Regions from separate parts of the Paenibacillus sp. FSL R5-0908 genome, predicted to be linked through region 2. Evidence: a T-box and tRNA genes for the amino acid it is inferred to sense, from the RefSeq annotation. Region 2 holds a T-box; the other holds one or more tRNA genes.
The links. The T-box of region 2 lies ahead of tyrS (tyrosine--tRNA ligase). A T-box ahead of a tRNA ligase gene usually reads a tRNA of that ligase, here a tRNA-Tyr.

Region 1 (15,828 bases), 4.3 Mb from region 2:
AAAGTCTCCCGGAAAGAAACATAGTCTCGGCCCAGCAAATGACTTTTCAGCTCCTCTTGAGCCTCAGGCAGTTCAGGAAGTGCCTCTTGAAATAACCCATTCAGAAAGCCTACATGCCCCATAGCGATCTTAAAAGACTTCACACCCGCGGCTTGCAGCGAAGAAATAGCAAGCGCCACTACCTCCGCATCGGCCTCAGGTGAATCATCACCTACCAGCTCTACACCTGTCTGGAAAAACTCCGCTTCCCGCCCCGCTTCTTCCTCAATGGCACGGAATACATTCGCGTGATATGACAGACGCAATGGCAGTGGCTCATCCTTTAATAGAGAGGCAACAACACGGGCAACCGGGGCAGTCATTTCTGATCGAAGCACCAAAGCCTGACCACGATTGTTAAGTAATTTATAGAGCTTTTGGTCTGACGTAGAGCTAGCCACGCCAACTGTATCGTAATATTCCAACGTTGGAGTCATCATTTGCCGATATCCCCAGCGACTCATGCAATGCAGTACATCGTTCTCAATTTTGCGCAATTTCGTTACGGCCCGGGGCAGATAGTCCCGAACGCCAGACGGCTTCTCAAATCCCTTTGGTTTGGACATCTTCATTGTTCACCTCGTCAGTTATCATTAGATACTGTTTATGTTTACTTTACTATGGTAAAGTGGTAGCAAATTAAAGTATTTTCAATATCGTATCATGTTCACTGCTTTTTCGTCAATCAAACCCTTAGTCGAGCGTTTGGCATTTTCTTTATTTTTGCCTCCCCGCTTATCGAATACTATAATGAGCTAATACGATTGTACTTCATAATTTTGTAATTGGTGTTCTAAAAATATACTTTCACCTAGAAAGAAGGGCTAACGCTTGACTAAATCCTATATGATTGGCGTTGATATTGGTACTACAAGTACAAAGGCAGTTCTCTTCGAGGAGAATGGAGCCATAGTTGCACAAGCTAATATGGGTTATCCCTTGCATCAACCCTCCCCTTCTATAGCGGAGCAGGACCCAGAGCAAATCCTACGTGCAGTCTTTCATACCATCTCTAATGTCATGCGGCAAAGCGCCGTAACTCCAGATAAGATTCTATTCGTCTCTTTCAGTTCAGCCATGCACAGTGTCATTGCAATTGATCAGCTAGGTAAACCACTTACTGCCTGCATCACTTGGGCTGACAACCGTAGTGCCGGGTCTGCACTTCGCCTGAAGAACGAGTTTAACGGACATGAGTTGTATTTGCGCACAGGAACGCCTATTCATCCTATGTCACCGATTACCAAGCTAATGTGGCTTCGGGATGAGCAGCCTGAGTTGTTCCAACAAGCCTATAAATTCATTTCTATAAAAGAATACATATTCGCTCGGCTGTTCGGCGAATACATCATCGATCATTCCATTGCCTCTTCTACAGGCATGCTCAACCTTGAACTTTTGGAGTGGGACAAAGAAGCATTGGAGATAGCCCATATTTCACCAGATCAACTCTCACGGCTTGTTCCTACCACAGAGATCATGCAAGGCCTGCTTCCCGGTCTAGCAGAGGAGCTGTTACTGCTCCCGGCCACACCTTTTGTCGTAGGAGCCAGTGATGGCGTCTTGTCCAACCTTGGCGTAGGTGCGATTAAGCCCGGTGTAGTGGCCGCTACGATTGGAACAAGCGGAGCGATTCGTACCGTAGTCGATCACCCGCTTACCGACCCTAAAGGACGGACCTTCTGTTATAACTTAACCCCAAAACATTGGGTGATCGGAGGACCCGTTAATAACGGCGGTATGCTGTTCCGCTGGGTACGGGATGAGTTCGCTGCTTCTGAAGTCGAAACCGCCAAACGTCTTGGCATTGACCCTTACGAGGTTCTAACGCGCATCGCGGAACAAGTTCCGGCAGGTAGCGGTGGTCTTCTGTTCCATCCTTACTTAACTGGTGAACGGGCACCGCTGTGGAATCCTGATGCTCGTGGCTCCTTCTTCGGCCTTTCTATGAATCACCATAAGGAGCATATGATTCGCTCGGTACTAGAAGGCGTAATTTTCAATATGTATATGGTTCTGCTGGCTATGGAAGAGCAAATCGGGCGTCCTAGCAAAATTCTGGCCACAGGCGGCTTCGCCCGCTCCTCAGTCTGGCGGCAGATGATGTCTGATATTTTTGATCAAGAGGTCATCATTCCGGAGAGTATCGAAAGCTCCTGCCTCGGAGCAGTAGTGCTTGGTCTTTACGCTACGGGCCGTGTGGACTCCTTCGAGGTTGTATTCGACATGATCGGTTCAACTTACCAGCATGATGCGATTGATGAACATACCAAAGTGTACAAGCAGCTGCTGCCGATTTATATTTCCGTCTACCGTAGTCTTGAAAGCCAGTATCAAGCTATTGCGGAGTTTCAGCGGGAACAAGCTGGAGAATAGACACAAAATAAAAAGCGCCGGTCAACCCGCATATACGGAAGACCGGCGCTTTTATATTACCTAGCAGTAGACTATGCGCTTTTGGAACCTGTCTTTGCTTTCTTTTGTGCGCCTGATCCGAAAATAATCCAAGAAGCAGGCACATACCGGAAGACGAGAGCCACTGCCAGCCATGAAACCAGCAGCGCAACAAGCCATCCTCCAACAATCGCTGCGATGTACGCAAGAGAACCCCCGTGAAACGGTAATTTTCTATAGAAATACAGCAGCATAGGGTGTAATAGATAAATCCCGAAGGAGCATGCTCCCACCGATACCAAAAGTCTTGTCAGCAAGCTTCGACCCGCTCCATAGAGCAAGAAGGAGATTTGCAACAGCACCACACAAGAGAGCAGCGCATGTAGATTAGAGAAACCCTCATACCATAAGCTGTTGATGACAGTTTTTTTCGTGTAGTTGTTAAACCATAGCTCAACATGAACAACCCCTGCTACAATCCATAACAACCACAACGTAATCCAAACCGGACCTTTACCGGCGCGCCAGCCTTCACGTGAAGGCACTAGCCATTTTTTCAAAGAAGAATAATACACCGCAATCCCAGCACCCAGCAGGAAATACGAGAAATAAGTAATCGCCAGACTCCCCTTGGATAACTGCCAATACCCGTGATTGGTCATGTATTTATTCAGCAGCACAAAACCCCACTGTAGTAATAACCCGATCAGCGGCGCCCAAGCCGCCAGATGACGAACCTTTTGCAAACACCACAAAATGAGCGGGAATAACACGTAAAACTGGATAATGATAATAATATAATACAGATGCGTATATGCCGTTCCTGTCCATAAATACTTCCATAGCTTAGAAGCCATCTCCCCTGGAGGTAAGCCCCAAGTATTCCCGGCATTCATTTTTAACGCAAAATACAGCAGTGAAAATACTACATAAGGCACAATAATATAAAGCAGCCTTCTAGAGTAGAACTTTCCTAGCGTTTTGCCACCCAGCGGACGGTCAATATAGTTATAGAAGAGCACGAACCCACTCAAAAATATGAATGAAGGTACGGCGAACTGGCTGAATTTATTAATAAATAAGAACGGATGAAACATGTTTGTGCCTAGTGTCTCCGCCAACGTTCGTGAAGTAGCATGAATAGCCAGCACTGCAAAAATAGCAATCGCCCGAAAAATATCCAGCTGCGGAATTCTTTCTTTTTGTCTCATAATCTTTCCTCCTGTTAAGCTCCGCATCGAAGTGATGCCTTTTTAATCAAGTATTATGAAGGCTACCTCCCCACGTTTAAGCGTGTGCGTGTATGAGACCTTCTTTTAACGTTATTTCTCCTGCTGCACGAATCCCTTTGCCCGTTCCTCAGGGATATAACCTGACTTTTCCTGCGGACTGGACTCCAAAGAGCGAGGCACGCTTCCAAAAATAATCCATGATCCCGGAACTCGCCGGAAAGCAAACTGCACAATAAGCCAGCTCCCTCCCAGTGCGACCACAAGCCCTCCGTAGATGAACAAAACATATGTTAGCGACTCTAGGGGAATCTGATATCGGAACCTGCGATATACTGCCAGCAATAGCGGATGAATCAAATATATCGCAAAGGAGAGTTCACCCAAACGAGTTAAAAAAGCAACAATCCCGCGAGGAGCCTTACGATAGATCAGAAATGTAGCATACAACAGAACCAATGCAGATAACATCGTATGGACATTCCATAATAGCTCGTACCACAGCGAATCCGTCCACACCCCAAAATGGCGGGCCACATACCATAGCTGCACATGGATAAAGGCTGCAATTAACCACCCGCTCACTAACAGGGCAGTCCATCCTTTTTGCTTGGCAGTTAGCTCCCTCCATGGCTTCATCAGCCACGTCTTCACCTTCTCAAAGTGAATTGCGATATAAGCACCCATCATATAATAAGCCAGATAAGAGATCGCCAAGCTCCCTTTTTCAACAATGTGCAGTTCGTATTTATTCCAGAAAATAAACCCCCACTGAAGTGCCAATCCGAGTGGAACCGCCCATTTTATTAAAAAGCGGGAACTCTGGAGTAGCTTAAGCAGTACTGGAAAAAGCAAATAAAACTGAATGCTGATAAATACAAAATACAAATGCGCATATGCGGAACCTGAGAATAACGCTCTAATAAAGCTGTACAGGTTGCCACCGAGGTTCTGGGTCAATCGTCCGTTCACATATAAGGTTAGTGCGTAATAGCCCATAGAGGCTAGCAGATAAGGTAATAAAATATACTTTAATCGACGACGGTAGAAATTAATAATCAAGCTGCGGGTCACAGGACGCCCATAATAATTATAAAACAATACGAAGCTGCTCAGAAAAATAAATGAGGGCGTACCGAATTTAAAGAAAATGTTGATCCAGTTCAGCCAGTAATAATAAGGGGAATGCAGTGCTTGCTCTCCAGCGGCAAAGGATGAGGAATGCACATGCAATACGCCTAAGATCGCTAATGCTCTGAAAATATCCAGCTGGGGCAGCCTTTCCTGTCTCGCAGTGTTCATATTATATTCCTCTTCTCTACTATGATGGTTGTTCATAGAGACGCTAAGCGGAATGTGGAAACTGAAAATACCAGGAAGCCTGCACCTGCTGATTTTACATTCTGATATTTGAAGCTGAACGCCTAGCGTGGGATTCGCCTTATCACTAACGCTAATTATATCGAATGTATCTGTTCTAAAAACTTAAGAAGAACTTAAAGTTTCCTTAATAATCTTCTCTAAGACGCAAGAAACCCTGCAGAACCTGCGCTAAAAAAACGCAATATGTAACTGCAGGGTTAAAAAAGCATCGTTTACACTTGTTCCGCATGTTCTTCCGTTGAAAAGGGGCGCAGCTCTCGCAGTGGATTGCCTCCGACAAAAGAGCCAGCTGCCACATTTTTGTGCACCACAGAGCCAGCAGCTATAACTGCCCAATCTCCAATGGTTACACCGGGAAGAATCGTTGTATTCGCGCCGATCAATACATTTTCACCGATCACCACTTCGCCCAGGCGATATTCCTTGATCAGATACTCATGCGCCAGAATCGTCGTGTTATAACCAATAATAGAATTCTCACCTACCGTTATTTTCTCCGGAAAAAACACATCCACCATTGCCATAAGACCAAAAGCCGTGTGTTTACCAACCTTCATCCCCAACATCCGTCGATAGATCCAATTCTTTAACGGTAGAATCGGACAATAGCGGGCAATCTGAATAAAAATAAAGTTGCGGACACCCTTCCAAGGACTGACCGTACGGTAAATATACCAAAGTGAGTTATGACCTTCTACTGGATAACGGGTTACGTTTCTCACGATTCATTCGTTCCTCGCTCCATAATTTCTATAATATCCTTCATGTTATGGATGATAAAGTCCGGATCATACTTGCGGAGCGTATCCTCGCCCTTCAAAGACCAAGATACTCCAGCAGCGTATACACCGGCAGCTTTGGCTGATTGAATATCAACTGCACTGTCACCTATCATTAAGGTTTTGCGAGGATCAACGCCAAGGTTTTTGACCGCTGTCAGAACGGGCTCCGGATGTGGCTTTGGTTCAGTAACATCGTTCACAGTCACAATCGTATCCATGTACTTAAGCAAATCGAACCTTTCCAGGGTCTTGATCGTTGTTGGACGGATCTTAGTAGTTACAATCCCAAGTTTGATCCCACGACGCGAGAGCTCCTCAATGGTCTCCTTTACAAGCGGGAAAGAACGCACTAACTCATCATGATGCTCATTATTATAAGAACGATAGGACTTTTCTAACGTACCATTTACATCCTCTAGTCCAGAGAATACTCTCATCTGTTGCTGAAGGGTTGTTCCCATATGTGGAATTATCTCTTCTCTGGTCAGTGGAGCCAGACCATTGTCCTTCAGCGCGTACATAAATGAGCTAATGATTAGCTCATTCGTATCGACAATCGTTCCATCCAGATCAAAAAGAACGCATTCTATCATAAGTTTTACTGCTCCTTCTTATCTCCATCCGCTGGCTGTCCTTGCTCAGGTTGTGTTCCTTGACGAGTTTTCTGCGGTGTATTTACTGCGCTTTCTGGCACTACAGTATCTGCTTGGATCGGTTTAGTACATACGATAGGGTCAGAATAATGTGCTTTAGGCTCTCCGGTTACTCTGCGAATAACGATTAATAATATAGCTGCCACAATAATCAGTAGAGAAAGCAGCTGAGAAATACGAATATTACCATAGGCAGGATCCAGATATCCTTGTTCAAAACCTAACCATTCCATCGGACTCCATAAGCCATTTATAAACGAAGCCAGTCCTGCACTTCCGTTAAAAGCTAAACTGTCAGTACGCACAGCCTCGATGAAGAACCGACCGATGGAATACCATATAAAGTAAGACATGAAGATTTCTCCAGCACGTACAAACTTCTGACGACGGAGAACCATCAATAACGCAATCCCTAGTAAGCTCCAAAGAGATTCATACAGGAAAGTCGGATGATGAAAAGCATCCCCTATGTACATTTGATTAACGATGAAGTCAGGTAAATGCAGTTTATCCCGTAAAAAAGATTCCTCAACTACGCTGCCGTATGCCTCTTGGTTGACAAAGTTTCCCCAGCGGCCAATCATTTGACCCGCCAGTAGTCCAGGTGCGCAAATATCAACAATACGCCAGAAAGGGTAACCCTTATAACGGAAATAAATAATTCCGCAAATAATCGCTCCTATTAATGCGCCGTAAATGGCGATACCGCCATTCCAGATCTTAAAGACGTCTATCAGATTATGCTTATAATCGTCCCATTTAAAAGCTACAAAATAAATCCGTGCCCCTATAATTGCCGAGGGTACACCCAGTAGCAGCATATCCATAAAGAATTCTTGCGGGATTCCGAACCGTTTGCCCTCGCGGATCGCAAGAAATAATCCCGCGAGTGCACCGACCCCTAGTATTAACCCGTACCAGTGTACAGGCAGTGATCCAATTGAGAATACAATAGGATCTATTGCTAATGGGAACATTGTCTCACACTCCTAATCGAGATCGTCCATATCCTCAGATATGGTCGCAGTTAACTTATTGGTAAACTGCAGGGCTGCATTAAAGCCCATTTGCTTCAGGCGATAGTTCATCGCAGCAACCTCAATAATAACGGCAAGGTTACGTCCTGGACGTACAGGAATGGTTACAAGTGGTACATCGGTATCAATAATCCGCGTCGTTTCCTCATCAAGTCCAAGCCGGTCATACTGCTTGTCTTGCTGCCAAGCCTCTAATCTAACGACAAGTGTAATCCGTTTATGATTACGGATAGCACCCGCACCAAAAAGTGTCATTACGTTGATGATACCTACTCCGCGAATTTCCAACAAGTGACGGATCAACTCAGGGGCTGTACCATGCAGCTGGTTATCTGAAGTCTGGCGGATTTCCACGGCATCATCAGCAATCAGTCTATGTCCACGTTTTACAAGTTCAAGGGCTGTCTCACTCTTACCAATACCACTACTACCAGTAATCAGCATACCTACACCATATACATCACAGAGTACACCATGAATCGTTGCTGTAGGGGCTAATCTCCCTTCTAAGAAGCTCGTCAAACGGCTGGAGAAAATAGTCGTAGCCATCGAGCTACGCAGCACAGGAAGTCCCTTTTCATTACTTATATCAATTAACTCCTGTGGCACATCCAAACTACGGGTAATTACGATACAAGGGGTATTGTCATTACAGATTCCACGAAGCCTACTTTTACGTTCAGCTTCAGGCAGCATGGAGAAGAATGCGAGTTCTGTCTTACCTAATAGTTGAACACGTTCTTCCGGATAATATTCGAAATAACCAGCAATCTCTAGTCCAGGGCGATTCAGGTCATCGACCGTAATAGGTCGCTTTAGACCTTCCTGGCCGGAAATAACCTCTAATTGAAAATGTTGTACCAATTCAGATACTTTTACTTTCTTAGCCATGTAAATTCGTCCTTTCGTCACCTGCGGTATATGTCCGCTTACTGCGTCCGGTTGACAGCGATCTCATTACAATTCCGGAGGTAATTCTCCTGCTATCTTAATTGATAACGCTTGTGAATGCAATCTTAACGCCTATCCATTACGACCCTAATTAAACAATAAAGCCACCCTTTCGGGTGGCTTTATCAAGAGAGAAAAGATCCTGTGATCTTATCCCAACAGAATGTTAACTTCGGATTCTTTATCGAAGAAGTGAACTTTGTTCATATCGATAGCCAATTTTGGCTTGCTGCCTTCGCGAGTAGTGGAACGTCCATCTACACGAGCGATTACAGTAGATTTACCAAGGCCGCTCAAGTAAAGGAGCATTTCGTGACCAAGGTTTTCAGTTACATCAACCAATGAAGTAAAGATTGTGTTCGGGGAAGCTTCCAAGAATACTGGCTCTTCATGGATATCTTCTGGACGAACGCCCATAATTACTTCTTTGCCAATGTAGCCTTTGCTGCGGATGATTTGAGCTTTTCCGCCTGGTACTTCAACATCAAGGTTCTCAGCACGGAAACGGACAGAACCGTTTGCTTCGGACAAAGTACCATTGATAAAGTTCATTGTAGGGGATCCGATAAATCCAGCTACGAACAGGTTAGTTGGTTCATTGTACAACTCTTCAGGGGAAGCAGCTTGTTGAATGATACCATCATACATAACTACGATACGGTCACCCATTGTCATAGCTTCTGTTTGGTCATGCGTTACGTAGATACAAGTGGTTTCAAGGCGTTTAACCAGTTTAGTGATTTCAGCGCGCATTTGACCACGAAGTTTAGCATCCAAGTTGGAAAGAGGCTCATCCATCAAGAAGACTTGTGGATCACGTACGATAGCGCGTCCCAAAGCGACACGTTGGCGTTGACCACCGGAAAGTGCTTTTGGTTTACGATCTAGCAAATGCTCGATATCGAGAATTCTAGCAGCTTCACGTACTTTCTTGTCGATTTCATCTTTCTTCACTTTACGAAGTTTCAAACCGAAAGCCATGTTTTGGTATACGCTCATATGCGGATACAGTGCGTAGGATTGGAATACCATCGCGATATCGCGGTCTTTAGGTGCAACGTCGTTGACTACACGATCGCCAATGTACATTTTACCTTCGGAGATTTCTTCCAGACCAGCGATCATACGCAAAGTTGTGGATTTACCGCAACCGGATGGTCCAACCAATACTAGAAATTCCTTATCTTTAATATCAAGATTGATATCCATTACTGTTGCTTTATCTGAACCCGGGTATTTTTTGAAAATATGCTCTAAACGTACGCCTGCCATTGTATTTCCCCCTCGAGTTAATTATTGATTAATTGAAAAATTCTTTTTTCCTTGTACATTTATATTACCCTAGACGGGACACGGTGGCTATTTGTAACGTTCACAAAAAACCTATTTCCTTTTCGTCACTTTATACAAAAGCATAGTAAGCTTCACAATAGCAGCGTCCCCAAAGCTACGCACATCGGCACCCGTCTCCTGCTTTATCTTGTCCAGACGGTATAAAAGCGTGTTGCGATGAATATATAGCTTCTTGGCTGTTTCACTTACATTACAATCCATCTCAAAAAACGTCTCCAGAGTCATCAGCATTTCTTTATCTGATAATACGGAAGAATAGTCGCCAATCTGTCCAAGTAACTGTTTACGCCGTGCATCAGGAATGCTGTTAACCAAACGTTCCAAATGCAGCTCCCAAGGTAAATGAATATATTCACCCACTTGGAAAATTCGTCCGAGTACAATAGTCTCTCTCAACAAGGCCACGGATCCCGTCAATCCCTTAACAGGAACGATAGCCGGAGCTACAGCCAAATGGAATACACCTACCCATTCGCTGGCTATCAGTTCGTGTAAGCCCATGCTTGTCTGAGCCAGAATTTCATCTACGCTCTCTTCTTCCTCATCCTTATCATCTCCGCCCGTGAGTAATTCCTTCCGGGCCAATATTAACCATTCTTTTTCTTGAAGAGGTATAAGCAGAATTTCATTCTCAAAATAGCTGCGCAACAGCTTCATTAAGGAACGATAAGTGATCTGCGGGCTATGTGCATTCTCACTGCTAAGTAGGAATGGAACCATATCTCCGAATAAACGTCCCTTTAGAGCCATCTCATCGGGTATCTCAGAGTCATTTTTCTCTTGCTCCAGTTCGGTGTTCAACCAGGTACCCAGCTGCCGAGCCTCCGCTTCCCCTTCTTCTCTAACCCCAGTAGCTTTTAGTGCAATTGCAAAGTTTCGAACCGCATAATTCACTAATTGTATTTCCAAAGAGTTAAGTCCATCCAATTCCACCCAGACAGCGGTTACACGTCCATCAGTCTCATATAATGGTGCCCAAAGATGACCCTCATGGATTACCGGCTGTTCTTGTGCTTCCAATCCCAGGCTAAAAAGAGAAGCTGAATGTTGCCTCCCTAACTGCTTGATTCCGGTTTTCTTTCCGGTGAGCTGCTCTAACTTTTTCCGCAATGTTTCGCTATCCATAGTCACCATACTCCACCACTTTTGCTCTTTTCGCCTATTTTAGCATATTCTCTAATATTATGTTAATCACTACAGCAGCGCACTACTATAATACGACATAAAAACACAAAAAAAGCCACCACCCTAAGGTGATGACTTTCTGTTTGGGATGAGCCATGAAGGACTCGAACCTTCGACACCCTGATTAAAAGTCAGGTGCTCTACCAACTGAGCTAATGGCTCATAAATGGTGGGGGATGATGGATTCGAACCACCGAACACGTACGTGAGCAGATTTACAGTCTGATGCGTTTGGCCACTTCGCTAATCCCCCAAAAAAGGTGGCTCGGGACGGAATCGAACCGCCGACACGAGGATTTTCAGTCCTCTGCTCTACCGACTGAGCTACCGAGCCATAAGATTACATGACAATTAAGCGGAAAAGTCTTACACTTCCCACTCATTTTGTGGAAAAAATGGCGGAACCGACGGGATTCGAACCCGCGGTCTCCTGCGTGACAGGCAGGCATGTTAGGCCAACTACACCACGGTTCCGCATTAAATAAAAATGGTGCCGGCGAGAGGACTTGAACCCCCAACCTACTGATTACAAGTCAGTTGCTCTACCAGTTGAGCTACACCGGCACGGTGTAAAAGCAATTCTAAAAAGATGAAAATGGTGGAGGCTGAGGGGATCGAACCCCCGACCCTCTGCTTGTAAGGCAGATGCTCTCCCAGCTGAGCTAAGCCTCCAGGTATTATGGTAGCGGCGAAGGGGATCGAACCCCCGACCTCACGGGTATGAACCGTACGCTCTAGCCAGCTGAGCTACACCGCCACAATAATTAGTATTGCTATGGATTGAAAATGGCGGAGAGAGTGGGATTCGAACCCACGCACCGCTTACGCAGTCTAACCCCTTAGCAGAGGGTCCCCTTATAGCCACTTGGGTATCTCTCCAAACGATATCAGTACCACAGCAATCCAAACAGGAATTTGACTCCCTGAAAACTGAATCCGAAACAAATCTGCATTTTAAGTATAGGATAAGCCCTCGACCGATTAGTATTGGTCAGCTCCATGCATTGCTGCACTTCCACCTCCAACCTATCTACCTCGTCGTCTTCAAGGGGTCTTACTAATTGGGAAATCTCATCTTGAGGGGGGCTTCACGCTTAGATGCTTTCAGCGCTTATCCCGTCCGTACGTAGCTACCCAGCCATGCTCCTGGCGGAACAACTGGTGCACCAGCGGTACGTCCATCCCGGTCCTCTCGTACTAAGGACAGCTCCTCTCAAATTTCCTGCGCCCACGACAGATAGGGACCGAACTGTCTCACGACGTTCTGAACCCAGCTCGCGTACCGCTTTAATGGGCGAACAGCCCAACCCTTGGGACCTACTTCAGCCCCAGGATGCGATGAGCCGACATCGAGGTGCCAAACCTCCCCGTCGATGTGGACTCTTGGGGGAGATAAGCCTGTTATCCCCAGGGTAGCTTTTATCCGTTGAGCGATGGCCCTTCCATGCGGTACCACCGGATCACTAAGTCCGACTTTCGTCCCTGCTCGACTTGTAGGTCTCGCAGTCAAGCTCCCTTATGCCTTTGCACTCTGCGAATGATTTCCAACCATTCTGAGGGAACCTTGGAACGCCTCCGTTACTCTTTAGGAGGCGACCGCCCCAGTCAAACTGCCCGCCTGACACGGTCCCCGTACCCGGTAAGGGCACTAGGTTAGAACCTAGATACGATCAGGGTGGTATCCCAACGGCGCCTCCACCGAAGCTTGCGCTCCGATTTCTACGGCTCCCACCTATCCTGTACAGATCGTACCCAAATTCAATATCAAGCTGCAGTAAAGCTCCATGGGGTCTTTCCGTCTTGTCGCGGGTAACCTGCATCTTCACAGGTATTAAAATTTCACCGGATCTCTCGTTGAGACAGCGCCCAAGTCGTTACGCCATTCGTGCGGGTCAGAATTTACCTGACAAGGAATTTCGCTACCTTAGGACCGTTATAGTTACGGCCGCCGTTTACTGGGGCTTCGGTTCATAGCTTCGGGTTACCCCTAACCACTCCCCTTAACCTTCCAGCACCGGGCAGGCGTCAGCCCGTATACTTCGCCTTGCGGCTTCGCACAGACCTGTGTTTTTGCTAAACAGTCGCTTGGGCCTTTTCACTGCGGCCCCCTCGTGCTATTCACACTACCGGGGCACCCCTTCTCCCGAAGTTACGGGGTCATTTTGCCGAGTTCCTTAACGAGAGTTCTTCCGCGCGCCTTAGAATTCTCTTCTCGCCTACCTGTGTCGGTTTGCGGTACGGGCACCTTCTCCTGGCTAGAGGCTTTTCTTGGCAGTGTGAGATCATGACCTTCGCTACTATAATTTTCGCTCCCCATCACAGCCCAGCCTTAACGATGTGCGGATTTGCCTACACACCAGCCTCACTGCTTAGACGGACATCCATCAGTCCGCGTCACTACCCTCCTGCGTCACCCCATCGCTCATAGCGGATTACGGTGGTACAGTAATTTCAAACTGTTGTCCTTCGACTACGCCTTTCGGCCTCGCCTTAGGTCCCGACTTACCCTGAGCGGACGAGCCTTCCTCAGGAAACCTTGGGCTTTCGGCGGATCAGATTCTCACTGATCTTTTCGTTACTCATACCGGCATTCTCACTTGTGTAGTGTCCAGCGCTCTTTTCAGTACACCTTCAACCCCTACACAACGCTCCCCTACCCCAGATGCAAAGCATCTAGCCATAGCTTCGGTGGTGTGTTTAGCCCCGTTACATTTTCGGCGCAGAGTCACTCGACCAGTGAGCTATTACGCACTCTTTCAATGGTGGCTGCTTCTAAGCCAACATCCTGGTTGTCTGTGCAACTCCACATCCTTTCCCACTTAACACACACTTGGGGACCTTAGCTGATGGTCTGGGCTGTTTCCCTTTTGACAATGGATCTTAGCACTCACTGTCTGACTCCCGGCAATAAGTATATGGCATTCGGAGTTTGACTGAGCTTGGTAATCCTTGCGGACCCCGCACCCAATCAGTGCTCTACCTCCACTACTCTTATACCGAGGCTAGCCCTAAAGCTATTTCGGGGAGAACCAGCTATCTCCGAGTTCGATTGGAATTTCTCCGCTACCCCCACCTCATCCCCGCACTTTTCAACGTACGTGGGTTCGGGCCTCCAGTGCGTGTTACCGCACCTTCACCCTGGACAGGGGTAGATCACACGGTTTCGGGTCTACGTCCACATACTAAGTCGCCCTATTCAGACTCGCTTTCGCTGCGGCTCCACCTTCTCGGCTTAACCTTGCATGTTAAACGTAACTCGCCGGTTCATTCTACAAAAGGCACGCCATCACCCATAGATCGGGCTCTGACTTTTTGTAAGCACACGGTTTCAGGTTCTATTTCACTCCCCTTCCGGGGTGCTTTTCACCTTTCCCTCACGGTACTGTTTCACTATCGGTCGCCAGGTAGTATTTAGCCTTAGCAGATGGTCCTGCTGGATTCATACGGGGTTTCACGTGCCCCGCACTACTCGGGATCCGTCTCGGAGAGAATACAGTTTAGGTTACAGGGCTTTTACCTCTATCGCGGGCCTTTCCAGACCTCTTCACCTACCATATTCCTTTGTAACTCCATGTGAGACGTCCCACAACCCCTAAGAGCAAGCTCTTAGGTTTAGGCTGTTCCGCGTTCGCTCGCCGCTACTGACGGAATCACTATTGTTTTCTCTTCCTCAGGGTACTTAGATGTTTCAGTTCCCCTGGTCTGCCTCTACATTTCCTATGTATTCAGAAATGAGTAACTGCGAATTACCACAGCTGGGTTTCCCCATTCGGACACCCCCGGATCAAAGCTTGCTTACAGCTCCCCGAGGCAGTTTCGTTGTTCGCCACGTCCTTCGTCGGCTCCTGGCGCCTAGGCATCCTCCGTGTGCTCTTATTAGCTTAACCTTGATTCTTCCGAAGAAAAATCTCACTAATAACATTTACTTGTTTGCACAAGTTGCTAAAAGATGTTCTAAAACGCAAATTCGTTTCGGTATCCAGTTTTCAAGGATCAAGTTGAAAAAGTTATTCATTTAAAAATTTATGGTGGAGCCAAGCGGGATCGAACCGCTGACCTCCTGCTTGCAAGGCAGGCGCTCTCCCAGCTGAGCTATGGCCCCATAAAATTACTCTATAATGTTATATGGTGGGCCTTGGTGGACTCGAACCACCGACCTCACCCTTATCAGAGGTGCGCTCTAACCAACTGAGCTAAAAGCCCATATAACATATATAACATTGTGAATCAACCAATGAATTGGTTGTCCGCTTGGCAACGTCCTACTCTCCCAGGACCCTTCGGTCCAAGTACCATCGGCGCTGGAGGGCTTAACGGTCGTGTTCGGGATGGGTACGTGTGGAACCCCTCCGCTATCGCCACCAAACGCATACGAAAGAGACTTGCTCTTTCAAAACTGAACACGAGTGAGTGTTCGAACCCGAAGGTTCTATTGTGGAAGCTGAGCTTCCGATTTGAATGTCCTCATTGCAGAGAACGATTCTCCATAGAAAGGAGGTGATCCAGCCGCACCTTCCGATACGGCTACCTTGTTACGACTTCACCCCAATCATCTACCCCACCTTCGGCGGCTGGCTCCCTTGCGGGTTACCCCACCGACTTCGGGTGTTGTAAACTCTCGTGGTGTGACGGGCGGTGTGTACAAGACCCGGGAACGTATTCACCGCGGCATGCTGATCCGCGATTACTAGCAATTCCGACTTCATGCAGGCGAGTTGCAGCCTGCAATCCGAACTGAGACCGGCTTTGATGGGATTGGCTCCACCTCGCGGCTTCGCTTCCCGTTGTACCGGCCATTGTAGTACGTGTGTAGCCCAGGTCA
Region 2 (15,828 bases):
TCATGAGTTATTCCCTGCCTTTCCTATTCATCGAAATGGTTACGCTCGATTCGGGCAGCTTAGAATGATCTGCTCATGCTTATAAGAGTAAATGAATATGGAAAGCTCCGCTATGGAGTAGCGATGTTTGTTTTTGTAAATTCGATACTTTTCCGGTACTCTGCCGGCCCCTTGCCGTATTCGCCACGAAATACCCTGCTGAAGTGTGAAGCATCATAATAACCACATCTCTGGGAGATATGCTCAATTGTATAATCCGTATATTCCAGCATTTGTTTAGCTTGCTGCAGCCGCAATTTCCGCAGCATTTGCATGGGTGTCAGTTTATATATTTTCTGAAATGCCCGGCTAAAATAAACAGGATTCATATGATAGAGCTTGGAAAGCTCCTCTCTACTAATCTCCTGATCAAGCCTCTCCTCCATATATTGCAACGCTTCGTTAAAGCGGTCCGTGATAAAGGGATCTCGTGAAGAGCGGCGCCCGCCAAGCTTGGTACTCTCCATAATTTCATAAAGAAGAAAAAATGCCAATGAACCGACCTGAACATTCCTGAAATCATCTTCCTCCTGCAACCACAAGCTTCGCAACTCGTCAAACCTTCGCTCATATTCGCTTCGATCCCGGACCCGAATCACCTTGCCTAAAGGGAATAACTTAAAGAAGTCATCCCCGTCTTTAACTTTAGCGTTAATATTAAACAGATAATGTATACCATCCGTTTTGGAGATCACATTAAAAGGCTCGTTAGGACGGTGAATCATCACATCTCCGGCAGAAGCAACATATTCTCCTTCCGAGGATGTCGTCAATACCTCACCTTTTTGGATATAAGAGACGGTATAACAAGACTGGACATAATCGAACAGGATCCGCTTCTGATATTGAATCTTTAGGACGTCCAGCACGCTGATGTCAAACTGACTATGGATGATAGAGGACAAGGAAGTTCCTCCTTCTTATGTAGTAGTCGTAAAAGTGCTCTAACCTGTATAATCAGCCGCACATCGAAAGCCAATATTTCCGGCAGAGCTGTCTGGAGTATTTTTGCTTCTAGCCGCCACCCGATAACGGTTGCAGTAAGATTTATGGCATAAATACGATCCTCCGCGCATCGATCTTGCGACACCACTTACTGGACCTTTCGGATTCACGGATTCGGAAGATAAATGATAGTCCTTAGTAAACCAATCCGCGCACCATTCCCACACGTTCCCTGACATATTATAAAGACCATAGCCGTTAGGCTGATAGGACCTTACAGGTGCGGTACCTGCAAAACCATCGCTGGCATGATTTTTATCGGGAAACTTTCCCTGCCAAATATTGCAGCGATGCTCTCCGCCTGGTTTTAATTCGTCCCCCCAAGGATACCGTTTCTGAACCAGTCCTCCTCGTGCGGCATACTCCCACTCCGCTTCCGTAGGCAGACGTTTACCAGCCCAGCGACAATATGCATCCGCATCATGCCATGATAGGTGAATAGCCGGATGTTCAAGTCGTTCATCTACTTTGGAATCCGGACCTTCAGGATGACACCAATCCGCTCCCTCCACCACCCACCACCAGGGGGTTTGAGTGGCTACTTGGGTCACCTTTTTCCCTGTCTCCATGGAAACAAAAGAATGAAACACGTATGACCATCCAAAACGTTCCGCATCTGTAACATAGTTTGTTTCCTTGATAAAAGCAGCAAACTGCTTGTTCGTAACCGCCGTTGCATCCATCAAAAAGGAAGATAAGGTAACCTTCCTAGTCGGCCCTTCTCCATCTGCGGGGAACCCTTCCTTATCATCCGTCCCCATAAGAAAAGTGCCTCCAGGGATAAGGATCATATCCGAGAAACCTTTCCCCCCTGTTACTCCTTGAACCGTTGTGTTCTCCTTACAAACATCAATAGATTCTTGTTTCGCGACTTGATTTCGACTAGCTGAACAACATGCCCGTATATTCTCTGACATGATTTACCTCCAATCTGGGATCGTCCCGGCTCTGTCTAAAAAAAAGCTACCCCAAGAATGCCAGAGGCAACGATGATGGTGAGCGGATGCAGCTTATATTTCATTAAACCATAAAGTGCAGCGAATACAATGATCAACATGCCAAGGGTCTGCCAAGTAATATAAGTATGTTCCACGCTATTTAAGCCAAAACGAATCGCAGCATAGGCAATCAAGCCTGTAATCACTGGCCGCAAACCATAAAATAACGTTTTAATCCATTGACTATCCCTCACCCGATAAAAGAAGACAGAAATAACAATGATGATTAAAAATGAGGGCAGAACCATGCCTAATGTTGACACAATCGCTCCTTCCATTCCGGCTATACGATATCCGATTAAGGTTGCACTGTTCGTCGCAACAGGACCAGGTGACATCCCTGCGATGGAAACTACCTCTTGAAATTCCCCTTCGGATAACCAACCCCCAGCCATGGCTTCATGCTGAATCATCGGAATGATGGCGTACCCTCCTCCAAAAGAAAGAAGGCCAATTTTTATAAAAGTGAAAAATAAACTCCAAATCACATCGCTTCCCCCTAGATGTAATACTCCGGATAATTCGACTCTTCATCAGAAGCTTTCAAGGACTCCTTCTCCGTTCGAACTTGGAGCCCTAAGAGCTGTTTAATTTGCAGATATACAAACCCAATACATAAACCAACTGCAATCACGTAAATGGGATTAATTCCAAAAACCAGTAAAACAACCGGTATAACTAACGCCGTAACAGCGGTAGTCTTGTCAATTATAGCGTTCTTGGCCATTCGATATGCAGCTAATAGGATCAAGGCAATAACAGCACCATTTATCCCTTTCATAGCGGCAATGACTTTTGGCTGGTCGGCCAGTTGGGAGTATACGGCGCTAAGCAAACAAACAATGATAAAGGTTGGAATCGTTATCCCTGCGATTGCAGCAATCGCCCCCTTCACACCAGCAAGACGATAACCAATGAATGCCGCTGCATTTACACCTACACCCCCAGGTGCAGCACCAGCTAAAGATAGAATTTCATCCATTTCCTCTTCACCCAGCCATTTTCGTTTAGCGGAAATTTCCCGTTCGATCATAGGGATCATCGCATAACCTCCCCCGAAGGTTACAGGACCAATTCGAACAAATACCCAAAACAACTGAAAAAGTAGACTTATCCTCAGATCTGTATTCGGTATCATATCTGTTTTCATAGTTGTTCTCATGGAATCCACCCTTTTATAATCTGTCGTAATTTCATTATATCACTTTTTCCCAAAATGGAATTAAGTTTTTTGAACGGTAAAATACAACCAAGGGTTTATGAGTTATACTATATTCATGTTAATAAATACAAACTATATAAAAAACGATCTTACAAGTTCATCCTATATATAGCTTGGAGGTATATCGTGGAAAAGCGCTCGACACACATTCCATCACCCAAAAAACTTCTATACGACCGAATCGCCGAACAAGGTACTGTTTCCAAGTTGGATCTTCTACAGACATTTTCACTTACCAAAAGCACAATGACCCGGATATTGGATGAGATGACGGAAGAAGGCTTGCTGATAGAAAGCGGATTTGGGGAATCTAGCGGAGGCAGAAGACCTATTTTATACCAGATTAATCCTTCCTACGGTTATATAATCGGGTTAGAGATCTCCAGGGTGTATTCTTCTCTTGGTTTATTTGATATGCAAATGAACCCAAAATCAATTGTTCACTGGCGAATGGATCAGGCATTCACACCTGAAAGATTTATAGATCATATCAGTAATCAAATACGCGCTTTCCTTCGGGACCATCAGTTAGTGGACAGTCAAATCATCGGGATAGGAATAGGGGCTGTGGGGCCACTTGATCGGGAACATGGTTTGATCCTAAAACCGCTGCACTTCCCTTCTTCAGGCTGGAACAATCTGCCGATTTGCAAACTGGTGGAGGAACGGACGGGGTTCAAAGCTTGGTTGGACAACGGTGCCAATTCCGCATTGCTTGGGGAACGATGGTCTATCCGTCACGCAAACATTCAGCATATGCTTTATGTACATGCTGGAGCAGGACTCCGGTATGCGATGATGTCGCATGGAAGTATTGTTCATGGCACAATGGATATGGAAGATGCAATCGGTCAAATGATCATCCAGACAGATGGACCCCGATTAAATCATGACGGGAACTACGGGGCTCTGGAAGCATTTGTATCTGTGCAGGCCATAGAACAAAGTGCACGCTCGGAGGCGAAAATGGACAACGATCTGATCCTCCAAAGATATAAAGTGGCGCCTGAGAAGCTGACTTATGATGTATTGGTACAAGCCTTTAGAGACGGTAATCCACACGCGCGTGAATTATTTACCCAAGCTGCCAGCCACTTCGGGATCGGGCTCGCCAACGTTATCAACCTATTTCATCCAGAGACCATCATTCTAGGTGGTGCGCTCATTCACTCTCACGAGTTGTTTTTCCAAACAGCGGTAGAGGTGGCACAAAGAAACACTTACCGTTATTCTGAATACCAACCTCACTTCTCCCTAGGTATATTAAAAGAAGAAGCTGTGGTGACGGGTGCGGCAATAATGGCGAGAAATCATATGGTACTATAGCATAACAAAAAGGTTGTTCCCAATCCTTTGCATGACTGTTGGGACAACCTTATGTAGTCAAAGCTATAATGCCTGACAGCAATTTTTGAATTTCTTCCCGCTTCCGCAGAAACATGGATCATTTCGACCCGGAAGTGGTTTTGCACTTTTCCTGTACTCCAGCATCCGCTCCGATCTAAGTCGGTTCGCCAGTAATAACATGCGTTCATAGGCGTGTGAGTAGAACATTTTGTAGCTATGGCAGAAATAATCAACCTCAGTCCGATCATTAACATCAAGCCAATTCCGGTTGCGCGGACATCCCCCATTGCAAAAGCTAAGGTACTCACACTTATAGCATGATTCATTCAAATTGGGCTTCATTAACAAAAAATCATCATATACTGGGCTGGTTAGCAGTGTTTCCAGGTCAGTTTGGCCGATATTTCCTAGCCTATGCTCTTCATCAATAAAGAAATCGCAAGGGTAGGCATCCCCGTTCGTTTCAAGCACCATCATCTTCGGGCAACATGAGTTGTGAACGCATAACTCTGCCTCACGATGCATGAATACAAGAAGCATATTCTCAAAAATACGAATAGGAAGCTCTGGATACCCACCGTTGTACCAAAGGTCAAATGTACGGCATAAAAAGACTCCGTATTGTTCAGGTGTAATTCGGAAACGTCCCGCTACATCACTTTTCTGAGAAACAAAATCCATGCAGGGGATAAACTGAATATTCGGAAAGGTATGTTCTAGATAAAATGCCATCAACTCCTCTGGTTTCGTCACGTTATCTTCATGAATCACCGTCAGAATACTATACTCCACACCCTCATTCTGTAAATGACGAATCCCACGCATAACTAGATCATAACTGCCTTTCCCCGAACCCGTTACACGATGAGCATCATGAATAGGCTCTGGGCCATCCAGACTAATCCCAACCAAAAAGTTATACCGTTTAAAAAATTTCGCCCATTTCTCATGGATAAGCGTTCCATTGGTCTGCAGTGCATTACTGATCATCGTATGAGGCGGAGCGTACTTAGCTTGAAATGAAATCACTTGTTCAAAATACGAAAGTCCGGCCAATAATGGCTCCCCACCCTGCCAAGAGAAAGTCGCTATCCCTGATGATCTTTTCATGTATTGAGCGATAAACCGCTCCAGAAGCTCCGTATCCATCACCCGGATCGGTTGCTGAGGATGTCCCCCGGCTGTACTGTAATAGCAATATTTACAGGCTAGATTACAATCCTCTGAGACGGTTTTCCACATGACATGAAGGGTCTCCTGCTTAGAGGTTTGTATACATGCAGTCATACGATTCTGCCCCTCCTATGTAATACTATCTTTGTAAAACCTAATGCCTATTTGTTCAATTAAATCATAGATCTGCAAGTCAACGATGAGTAAAACATCATAGCTGGTCAAATAACTGGACATAAAAAAACTGCACTCCCCATTGTCCGTTGGGACAAAGCAATAAGGGTGTGCAGTTTCTTTGTGGATGAGTCTAACGGTAGTTAGAGACTAAGTCTTATTATTACGGACGTATTCTCTATTTGCTGTTTCCAACATGGATTTCCAATCCGCAAACTTCGTCTCCCTAACAACATGACGATCAAACAGTTCATCAGGTATGTCAGCAACATCTTCTTCTGTCTTTACTTGAAAGTTCCCTTTGGTTACAAACTCATCGAAACTTTTGTAATTGGAATACTTACTCATAAACGCTTCATTAAACAATTTTTCGAAAGAGATGTGATTGGGATCTTCTTGATACGTTTTCTGTCCTTGTAACTCATTCATTAATTCTTCCATGGTCATTGGTTTTTGTCTTCTCAAATTACCACTCCTAATTTTCTGTTATAGTTGTAGAATATCATGTTAATCCATAAATCACACGAATCCTAAGCTTACCATAATTTTGACGATTTCACCTTTCAAATTTCACTTAATATGCAAATAGTCGGCCTCTATACTTAAAATACAACAAAAAACCTTCCTTATTCATAAGGAAGGCTTCTTATTATTAGGACAATTTCACCAGGCTGTAGTTTTTCTTCCCCTTACGGATAATGATAAAACGTCCGCCGATGGCTTCGCTGGCCGTAACTTCAAATGCTACATCGCTAACTTTTTCACCGTTCATGGAAATTGCGCCTTTGGTGATGTCTTCACGTGCTTGACGTTTGGATGGCTCAATTCCTAGATCTACCAGCCACTCCACGATATTTTTGGACTCCAATGTCGTTTCGAAGGTCGGCATTTCCTTGAAGCCTTGCTCGATCTCGTCAGCGGTCAGAGATTTAATATCTCCACTGAACAGAGCGGCAGTAATACGTTTAGCCTGCTCCAGCAATTCCTCACCATGTACGAATCTGGTCATTTCTTCAGCCAGTGTTATTTGCGCTTCACGTTTATGCGGTTCGGTTTGCACCTTTTCTGCAAGTGCATCAATTTGCTCTTTAGAGAGGAAGGTAAAGTACTTCAGGTATTTCACAACATCACGGTCATCTGTATTTGCCCAGAACTGGTAGAATTCAAAAGCTGTCGTTTTGTTCGGATCCAGCCAAATGGCTCCGCCAGCTGTTTTACCGAATTTTGTACCATCGGCTTTCAGCATAAGCGGGATGGTAAGTCCGAATGCTACCGCTTCAGAACCTTCTTTTTTACGAATCAGATCTAAGCCACTTGTGATGTTCCCCCATTGGTCAGAACCACCGATTTGCAGCTGCACATCTTCATGCTGGAACAGATGCAGGTAGTCCAGGGATTGCAGGATTTGGTAGGAGAATTCCGTAAAGGAAATTCCGCTGTCCAATCTGCTCGCTACAACATCCTTGGCAAGCATCGAATTGATGCTGAAGTTTTTACCATAGTCACGCAAAAATTCGATAACATTGATTTTATGCGTCCAATCGTAGTTGTTCACCATGCGGATTTGATTGTCGCCATCAGTCACGAACAATTTTTTCATTTGTGCTGTAAGTGCATCAACGTTGGCTTGGACTTGCTCCAGCGTTTGCAAAGAGCGTTCGGATTGACGTCCACTTGGATCACCGATCGTTCCCGTAGCCCCACCAATTAGAATAACCGGACGATGTCCTGCCAGCTGGAATCTTTTGAGCACCATGAATGGAATCAAGTGGCCAATATGCATACTGTCACCCGTTGGATCTACACCGCAGTACAGAGATACCGATTTTTGATTGGTCAGTTCTCTAAGCCCTTCGGCATCTGTTTGTTGATTGATGGCATCGCGCCATTCTAGTTCGTCGATAATATTCATTTCCTTACACCCCTCAAAATTAGTAGTTATCCTATAATGAAACATCAGTCCGCCAAGCGGAAACGGCTCTGTCCTCCTGTTTAGGACGGTACCGTTTCAGCGAGAAATATAAGGATCATTGATGAAGTGAACCCTATAAATCCTTATATTTAAAAACAAAAAAATCGTCCCTTTGTCTATTGTAGACATAGGGACGATTGAATAACCGTGTTACCACCCAGATTGCACCCATGAAACGCTTATACTCAAGCATACCATTGATACCACTCTTGACGAGATATCGTTCGCCATTCCGCTCGGTGTTACCCAAGATACTCCAAAGTGTAATTCGCAAGCTTAGTGTGTACCGGGTTTCATCAACCCCCGGCTTTCTGGAACAGGGACTAAGTTACTACTGGGCTCCTTCAACGTATATCGTATATAAGATTACAGCCAGTATAGTGAAATAATTCTTTTATGTCAACTACCTTCAGCAGAGAATGCCGCCACACACTTCTACTGTAAAGCGCTAATAGGCATTCCCACTTTTTTTCTGATACAATTACGAAAAAAGAGGTGAACGAATCCGCATGCTAGATCCTATCGATAACCATATTTTGATGCGGCTGGCCCAAAACAGCAGAATTTCCTATACTGATCTAGCTAAAGAAGTCAGTTTATCAAGTGTCGCGGTGAAAGACCGTATTGATCGGCTAGTCAATCAAGGGATTATTGAACAGTTCTCGATTGTCATCAGTGCCGAAAAGTTAGGAAAGAAAATCTCCGCCTACCTAGAACTTGAAGTAGAACCTGCTCATTTGAATCATATTGTCGACGTATTAAAAGAAAACGAACGTGTAGCTGTATTATACGAAATGACAGGACCTTGTATTCTGCATATTCACATCTTAGTTGAGAATCTTGAAGAGATGGAACGGTTTATGCATGAATCAATCTATTGTCTGGATGGACTGGTACGTGCAGAAAACCAAATTTTATTGAAACGCCACAAAAATCAAGACGGCTTAAATATATAAGAAAAAGAACCGCCTATAAAGACGGTTCTTTTCTCATCTAAATTTTTATTAGAATTATCAAATAATTGCTATTTCGTCCTACTCTGTCTTAGCCAGCTTAGCTTTATAAAAGTTCACGAAATATTCGCTGACCACAACCTGCCCGTTCACAACACTTAATGGGGCTACAAGCTTCACTGTCTCTCCGTTGTAAATTCCCGTTGTCGCTCCAACCTTCATCTCCAGTACATTGCCATTGTAGCTCAGCGTAACTGTCTTAGTGGCTGGCTGCCAGCCAACCTTTGCTCCAAAGTTCTCAAAGCTGCTCCGTAAAACCACGGGCTTGCGCTCAGAATCGCCGAATTGACCTTTATCAATTAAGGCGTGTACGCCCCAGTTTCCATCCACCACTTGTGTAATTCCAAAATCAGCTGACACAGACATCAGAGAATACGCTTCATCTTCGCTCAATTCCATTCCAGCCATTAAAAAATCTTTTGTTTTATGAGCGGCATCCTTCATGGCTTTGTCGATGGATGAGTTTTTGAAGATATCCGTCTGAGCACTAGCCCCCAGCTCCTCCAAATAATTAGCGTAGCTGAATCCATGCACGACCCACTCGTTCTCATTTTCAAGTAATGGGAAGTTTAAACCTTTCAGCTTGTTGTTAAGCGATGTTTTTTTATGAAGAATAACTTGTATATCCCCTGTGACCGATGTCTCAATCGCAGTTCCGTTAATCTCCGAATCGCCTTGACCGGCATGCGGGTCACCGATCGACAGTAGTGCACCAGCTACGGATACAGGATAATACATCGTTGCACCTTCGGTAATCCGCCAATCATCTACGTTACCGCCGTTGTAAGAAGGTGGAACGGAGTCAACAACATCCGCTTCTTTTGGCGCCACACCCATTGTACCAAAGTGGAGACGTACCGGAATTTTCACACCTTTTAGCACATCGAAGTTCTTATCAATCGTATTATGGTCAACGATAACACCCGGGTAGTCAATTGTCGGGTGCACTTGACCATCCGGATCGGTTTGCACAGACCATTTGTAGTTATATACAGCTGTTGCATAATCTGTTCCACCCTCCGTATCCATCTCGTAGATGGTTACTACCTCACGCTTTTTCGGCTCCTCTACCATATCTCCGTATAGATAACCCCAGTTCGCTGCGGCATTCACGCCATATGTTTTGCCAGCGTATTGGTCATTCCCATTTGGTCTCAGCTTCATGTCCAGAATCTTCACTTCCAACACATCTCCCGGTTCAGCACCTTCAACAGCGATGGGACCTGTCATAATGTGTACGCCTGGCCCGCGGAGCGCTTCGTTCTTCTCCCCTTTAATCCAGTGGAAAATATCCTCCACTCCCGCATCTCCTTTAATCATCCGCTCGTAATCATCGCCTGAATGATGTGTAATGGCCTCAACCGTTACGATGTCTCCCGATTGTACAGTTAGAGCTGGATCTCCCTTACCTATATTCCCCCATCGAACAGTTTCCGAATTCGCCTTCAAAACATGGGTTTTTGGTTTATACGCATTGTTTAATGTGTTAGCATACATAACACCAGATAACGAATTCACCCCTAAAAACAGGGATAAAGTGACACCCACATTACGAATTATTTGTTTTTTCATAAGAAAATCCTCCATTCCTTTAATTTGTGTTAGTTTTTATAACATTTGGTGTTTCTGAGTATAACAGATGACCTGAGGATTAACAATATAAATATTTTCACGAATTTTGATTTAAATAATAAACACGAAGGAGTATTTTTCTTGAATTATCAAAGTTAACTGCACAATAAAAAAACGCCAACACTTATTAGCCCATAGTGTTTGACGTTTGATTATCCAGTCTAAAGTAATGCACTAATTTAATTTTTGATCAGTAATACTTCTTGTAGCCCGGGTTACAATCCGCTTTGTTTCCTTGGTACCTGGTAGGTTCAACCATTCATCACAAATTTGCTGTACCCATGCCGGATGGCTTTTGCTAGCATCATTTAACCAGTTGCTTACAGAATCCTGAACGTATTTTGCCGGATCAGAGTTAAGCGGTTCTAATAGCGGAAGGGCAATCGCTGGATTTTCTTTGAGTGTTGTAATATGCTTTGCCCATACCCCATGTGGGCGCGTCAATTCGATCGCAAATCTCCTAATATTCGCGTCCTGATCATGAACCCAATCCTTTAACAATTCAATGGACGCTTCCAGCTCGGCAATGACTGATTCCCTTAAAGCCATCCAAGAAATCTCACGCACCCCAAAATGACCATCCGCTGCAAAAGGACGGATTGCTGTTAGTTTTTGAACTAGACTCCATTGATGATTCTGGCCCACGATATAAGCAGCCCAGCAGCGAACACTATCGGATTTATGATGAGCTAACACAGCAAATAGCCGGGAACGTTCCAGCTCTGATTTACAGTCAAATAGAAGCTGCCACTCACGTGAAATCACCGGGATTAGCTTCATGATTTTCTTTTCCGATAACGCATTCAACCTTAGTAAAATTGGTTTAGCTTCCTCTTCAAAACCTAGCTCATTCAGTACATTTTCCAGCAATATAAGATGATCCACCGCAAGCCATTCCGTTAAATTCACGCTCTGTAAATATCCTTTATTCAGCAGTTCTACAATCTCAACGGGAATTTCAGTAACCTTTCGAGCGCCCTTCCTGTGTTCCATGGAAATCGTCCCTTCACTATGATTTGAAAGCTTAAATCACCTTCATGTCATAGCTAGGATACGATTGTTTTTAAAAATCAAGCTGTAATCTCGTTTACAACTCGATAGCTATGTTATATTTCTTTCCAAAATCTTGTCTCGCTGGACATAGATAGTTCTGAACCCTGTCTGAATAACCTCCGCTTTCACCAATTCTTGTAATGCCACAGTTACAGCCTCTCTGCTGGCTCCAATTAAATTAGCGATTTCTTGATGCGATAGAGGAACATTAATTTTGTAACAATTATCCTTATGCTCAACCCCATGCTGATCTGCCAGCTTTAACAGAACGCACAATATTTTATCATGCAGATTTCCGATGGCTAGATTTTGAGTTAACTGACTCATACTTTTTATGCGGTCGCTCAATACTTGCAATAATGACATCATAAACCTAGGCCGGTGAGAGATAAATTCTTCAAATCTTGCAGGATCAATTGTACAGATATGGCTTTCCTCAATCGTTTCAATATAATGTTCCTTCGTTCCAAAAGAAATCACACCCATTTCACCAAAAACATTGCCTTCACTAAGGATATCCGATGTAAATTGCTTACCGTTTGCGTTTAATTGGTATAAGCGAACCTTTCCTTTTTTCACAAAAAACAGTCCTTCAGAAAAGGTTGACGGTGTTTGGATATATGTATTTTTGGGGACTACTGTTATTCGCGTTAATTCTTCCATTTCAATTAGATCTTCCAGTCCTAACGATTGAAGCAAATTGAATTGAGATAAATAATGATTTTTTTCCATTGCCCCTCCTGTATAAAACGCTATTCATTTCTTCAGTATACCTTACAAAAAAAGCCACGTCCTAAGGACGCAGCTTACTAAATTACCGATTACTTGCTTCCCAGCGCGCTACTTCTTCCCGCACACGTGGGGCTACTTCGGTGCCCAGCAGTCTAATCGCCTGCATAACATCCTCATGAGGCATCGTGCCGTGCGGCACATGTAAAAAGAATCGCGTAATTCCCACATGTTTGCGCAGATGAATGATTTTATTAGCGACAGTTTCTGGATCACCTACGTAAAGGGCGCCATCTAAGCTGCACGCTGCATCATAATCTGCACGATGGTACGGAGGTGTTCCTTTTTCCTTCGCCCGCACATTGGTCCGGGCATGCGTTGAAGGGAAAAATTTCTCCAGCGCTAACTGATTAGTCTCCGCTATAAACCCGTGTGAATGCGAAGCGATTGGAAATTTTGAAATATCATGCCCGGCTTCTGCTGCTGCTTTTTTGTAAAGCTGTACATGTGACGCATAATCCAGTGGTAGAACATTCCCTATAATCGCTAAAACAAAAGGCAAACCTAGTGATCCTGTGCGGATCGCAGATTCTGGACTTCCTGCACTCCCGATCCAAATCGGTAAAGGATCTTGAACCGGACGCGGGTAAATCCCCAAATTTTCTATAGCTGCTCGGTGTTTGCCTTTCCAGGTCACTTTTTCTGACTTTTGGATGGCTAATAACAATTCCAGCTTCTCATTAAACAGTTCTTCATAATCCTTCAGATCATATCCGAATAGAGGAAAAGACTCTGTAAACGAACCCCGGCCGATCATAATCTCCGCACGTCCGTTCGAAATTCCGTCCAGCGTTGCAAAGTCCTGAAACACACGCACCGGATCGGCTGAAGACAGGATCATTACAGCACTGCTCAACCGGATCTTAGTAGTCAACGAAGCAGCCGCAGCCAGTACAACCGCAGGTGAAGATGCCGCATAATCATGGCGATGATGCTCACCTACTCCGTATACATCTAATCCCACCTCTTCGGCAAGTACAATTTCCTCCACTACTTCACGTAGTCGTTCTGCATGACTTATTGTCTCACCTGTTTGGACATCAGGTGTGGTCTCGACAAATGTGCTTACTCCAAGTTCCACTATTCATTTCCTCCTAATATTCTGCACGATGCATTATTCTCTGGATGTAAAAAACCCTAAAGGGACTACCTAATTATTCTAACTAATTTAGTTCCCTTCGACTATAATCGAAGTTCATCTAATTAGATCCCCCTCACTATAGATCGGACTGAGGAGCCGTTATTTTAATAATTTCATTCATTTTGCTAAATTATCGGACTTAGATGCAGCTATTCGTGCAAAGTAGCTTCCATAATGTGTGTTTTTATGGAAATAAGCGCAATACAGTCCGAAACTATCGCAAAATCAACTAAAAAGTGAAAATAGCTGCAATACAGTCCGAGCAAACAAGACCTCGTATGAACTGACCACAATACAACAATTATACTGGGACTTTACCGCCAATGTGCAAGAGTGCAGCTAATGCGTGGTAACGACGAAGTTTGTTTAATTGCATTTACCAACAACGCACAGTGTAGCTAAGACGTGGTAACGACGAAGTTTGTTTAATTGCATTTACCGCCAACGCACTGTGCAGCTAATGTGAGGTAACGACGAAGTTTGTTTAATTGTATTTTGTGCAACTATATACGCTTTGAAGGTAGCCTTTGTGGATTTAGTTGCACTCTGTACACTTAAATACGAGCAATTGCCTCAATATGGCGGGATTCTAGAAAAATAGTTGTAAAATATGCAATTAAACTGCCCTAAAGCTGCGAGCATAAGAGCTTAATTGTACTTTTTACAACTATTTTGCTTTTTTAATGAGAATTGGGCGGATGCTGCTAGTGAGATGTAATCGCAATGTAATTAGCGAAGTAATCGCAATTAATACAAAAACAAAAAAGACCACTAATCACCTAAACACAGACGATTAGCGGCCAGTCAAGTTCAAGCTAGTTTGCATTCCCAATACTCGGAGTTATCGGCTTATCCAGCGATTTCGATGGTTTGCTCGGGTTTAGCCCAATGCCGATCCGACCGAATACATACGCTCCGCCAGGAATACGATTCGCTAAATTCATTATAATTGCCGAGCCTACCACACAACCGACAAATTGCAGCAGAACACTGAATAGTCCAAGGTTTTGCAACCCAAACGAAGCTGGAAGCTTGACGAATATAGCTAATAGCAAAGGATGAAGCAAGTATATGCCAAAAGAATATCTGCTGCTCCATTCCAGCACACGTGGCACTTTCTTCATTTTTGATGCCACGGAGAAGAGCAACAAAATCATACTTAAGGCAAATAGAAGCATATCAATTCTTTTGGAGCTATGCGCCGTTATCCAGCCTTGACTATTCACGAACAGCACAAGCGCACCTGTCAGAACCGGGAGCGTGTATACGGCTATGCGGAACTTTTTTAATTTTTCCCGGAACCACAGCTCATTTCGTCCCAAGTAATAGGCTACTGTAAAGTAAAAAATCCAACCTGGTGCGAAAATCCAGTACATTTTATCCCAGAAATAATGGGCGGCTGCCGTATCTGCGGGCGTAGTGAAGTTGAAGAAACCCAAATAGATAACGTTAATAAGGAACGATACGATTAGAACATTGCGGGGGTTAAGCCGCTTCGCATACTTTTGAAACCAGAGGAATAAAGCATAAAACTGAAAGATAATCAGTATAAAATAGCCATGGAAATCTCCAATCAGCAAATGACGCCAGAGGTAATACCAAAAAGCCTGCAGCAAAGGAATGCCGTCACTACTCGACAGCTCCAATCCTTTTAGTCCTGCATACAAGGTCCCGAAAAAAAAGTAAGGCAATAAAATATACTTGATTCTTTTCTCCCAAAATCTCGCTGGAATTTCATTGGGATAGGCAAATGACAACACGAATTGAGAGATAAATACGAATACAGGTGTGCCAAACGTTAGCAGTAAACCCACCGACTCTACCCAGGGTGTATTTCCATCGTCATAAACCCGATAAAGAGCATGCAGCAGGGCTATACTTAAGCAGGCTACACTACGAAGAACGAACATTTCCGAGTTCATTTTGCGTTCCATGCGGAGTGCCCCTTTCAATGGGTGCTTTTAATGATCTACTGCACTTCCTACACTTAAGCGGACAGTAATTGTTTTTTCGAGCCCGGTATGAAAGTTATGGTTAGGGAACCAAGACAATAATTCCTGAGCTTTTTGATTATTTAAATAGCTATGGAGAATATCCCCCGGACGAGGCTCCGCATAGGTTGTCAGGAAATCCCGACCTGTGATGTCCCCTAACATCCGAACCATCGTATTTATCGAGGTTGGTATTCCACAGCTAATATTCATCGTCTCATTATTCACTCTGCCGTCGGTCTGAACCGCATCAACGAACGCCTGCGCCACATCCTCCAC

Region 1: it has a tRNA-Tyr gene. The T-box ahead of tyrS (tyrosine--tRNA ligase) is inferred to sense a tRNA for this amino acid. The anticodon was not compared.

Annotation. Positions count from the first base shown of each region.
Region 1 is NZ_JBBOUV010000001.1:141,289-157,116, reverse strand. It holds gene MKZ09_RS00775 (ATP phosphoribosyltransferase regulatory subunit) at 1-605, opposite strand, end outside; gene gntK (gluconokinase) at 886-2,415, shown strand; gene MKZ09_RS00765 (acyltransferase) at 2,487-3,644, opposite strand; gene MKZ09_RS00760 (acyltransferase) at 3,756-4,964, opposite strand; gene MKZ09_RS00755 (acyltransferase) at 5,258-5,767, opposite strand; gene ppaX (pyrophosphatase PpaX) at 5,764-6,420, opposite strand; gene lgt (prolipoprotein diacylglyceryl transferase) at 6,426-7,457, opposite strand; gene hprK (HPr(Ser) kinase/phosphatase) at 7,470-8,408, opposite strand; gene MKZ09_RS00735 (ABC transporter ATP-binding protein) at 8,619-9,740, opposite strand; gene MKZ09_RS00730 (PucR family transcriptional regulator) at 9,852-10,946, opposite strand; tRNA gene MKZ09_RS00725 (tRNA-Lys) at 11,096-11,168, opposite strand; tRNA gene MKZ09_RS00720 (tRNA-Tyr) at 11,174-11,259, opposite strand; tRNA gene MKZ09_RS00715 (tRNA-Phe) at 11,268-11,340, opposite strand; tRNA gene MKZ09_RS00710 (tRNA-Asp) at 11,403-11,480, opposite strand; tRNA gene MKZ09_RS00705 (tRNA-Thr) at 11,495-11,570, opposite strand; tRNA gene MKZ09_RS00700 (tRNA-Val) at 11,603-11,678, opposite strand; tRNA gene MKZ09_RS00695 (tRNA-Met) at 11,687-11,763, opposite strand; tRNA gene MKZ09_RS00690 (tRNA-Ser) at 11,794-11,885, opposite strand; rRNA gene MKZ09_RS00685 (23S ribosomal RNA) at 11,968-14,893, opposite strand; tRNA gene MKZ09_RS00680 (tRNA-Ala) at 15,033-15,108, opposite strand; tRNA gene MKZ09_RS00675 (tRNA-Ile) at 15,133-15,209, opposite strand; rRNA gene rrf (5S ribosomal RNA) at 15,256-15,372, opposite strand; rRNA gene MKZ09_RS00665 (16S ribosomal RNA) at 15,497-15,828, opposite strand, start outside.
Region 2 is NZ_JBBOUV010000001.1:4,467,366-4,483,193, forward strand. It holds gene MKZ09_RS20330 (sulfatase) at 1-4, opposite strand, end outside; gene MKZ09_RS20335 (helix-turn-helix domain-containing protein) at 111-944, opposite strand; gene MKZ09_RS20340 (formylglycine-generating enzyme family protein) at 984-1,961, opposite strand; gene MKZ09_RS20345 (chromate transporter) at 1,997-2,530, opposite strand; gene MKZ09_RS20350 (chromate transporter) at 2,542-3,204, opposite strand; gene MKZ09_RS20355 (ROK family protein) at 3,391-4,590, shown strand; gene MKZ09_RS20360 (anaerobic sulfatase maturase) at 4,654-5,898, opposite strand; gene MKZ09_RS20365 (hypothetical protein) at 6,109-6,423, opposite strand; gene tyrS (tyrosine--tRNA ligase) at 6,611-7,870, opposite strand; T-box leader at 8,057-8,287, opposite strand; gene MKZ09_RS20375 (Lrp/AsnC family transcriptional regulator) at 8,440-8,886, shown strand; gene MKZ09_RS20380 (acetamidase/formamidase family protein) at 8,965-10,515, opposite strand; gene MKZ09_RS20385 (DNA alkylation repair protein) at 10,750-11,568, opposite strand; gene MKZ09_RS20390 (Crp/Fnr family transcriptional regulator) at 11,677-12,360, opposite strand; gene MKZ09_RS20395 (LLM class flavin-dependent oxidoreductase) at 12,443-13,498, opposite strand; gene MKZ09_RS20400 (acyltransferase family protein) at 14,374-15,492, opposite strand; gene MKZ09_RS20405 (NAD-dependent epimerase/dehydratase family protein) at 15,520-15,828, opposite strand, start outside.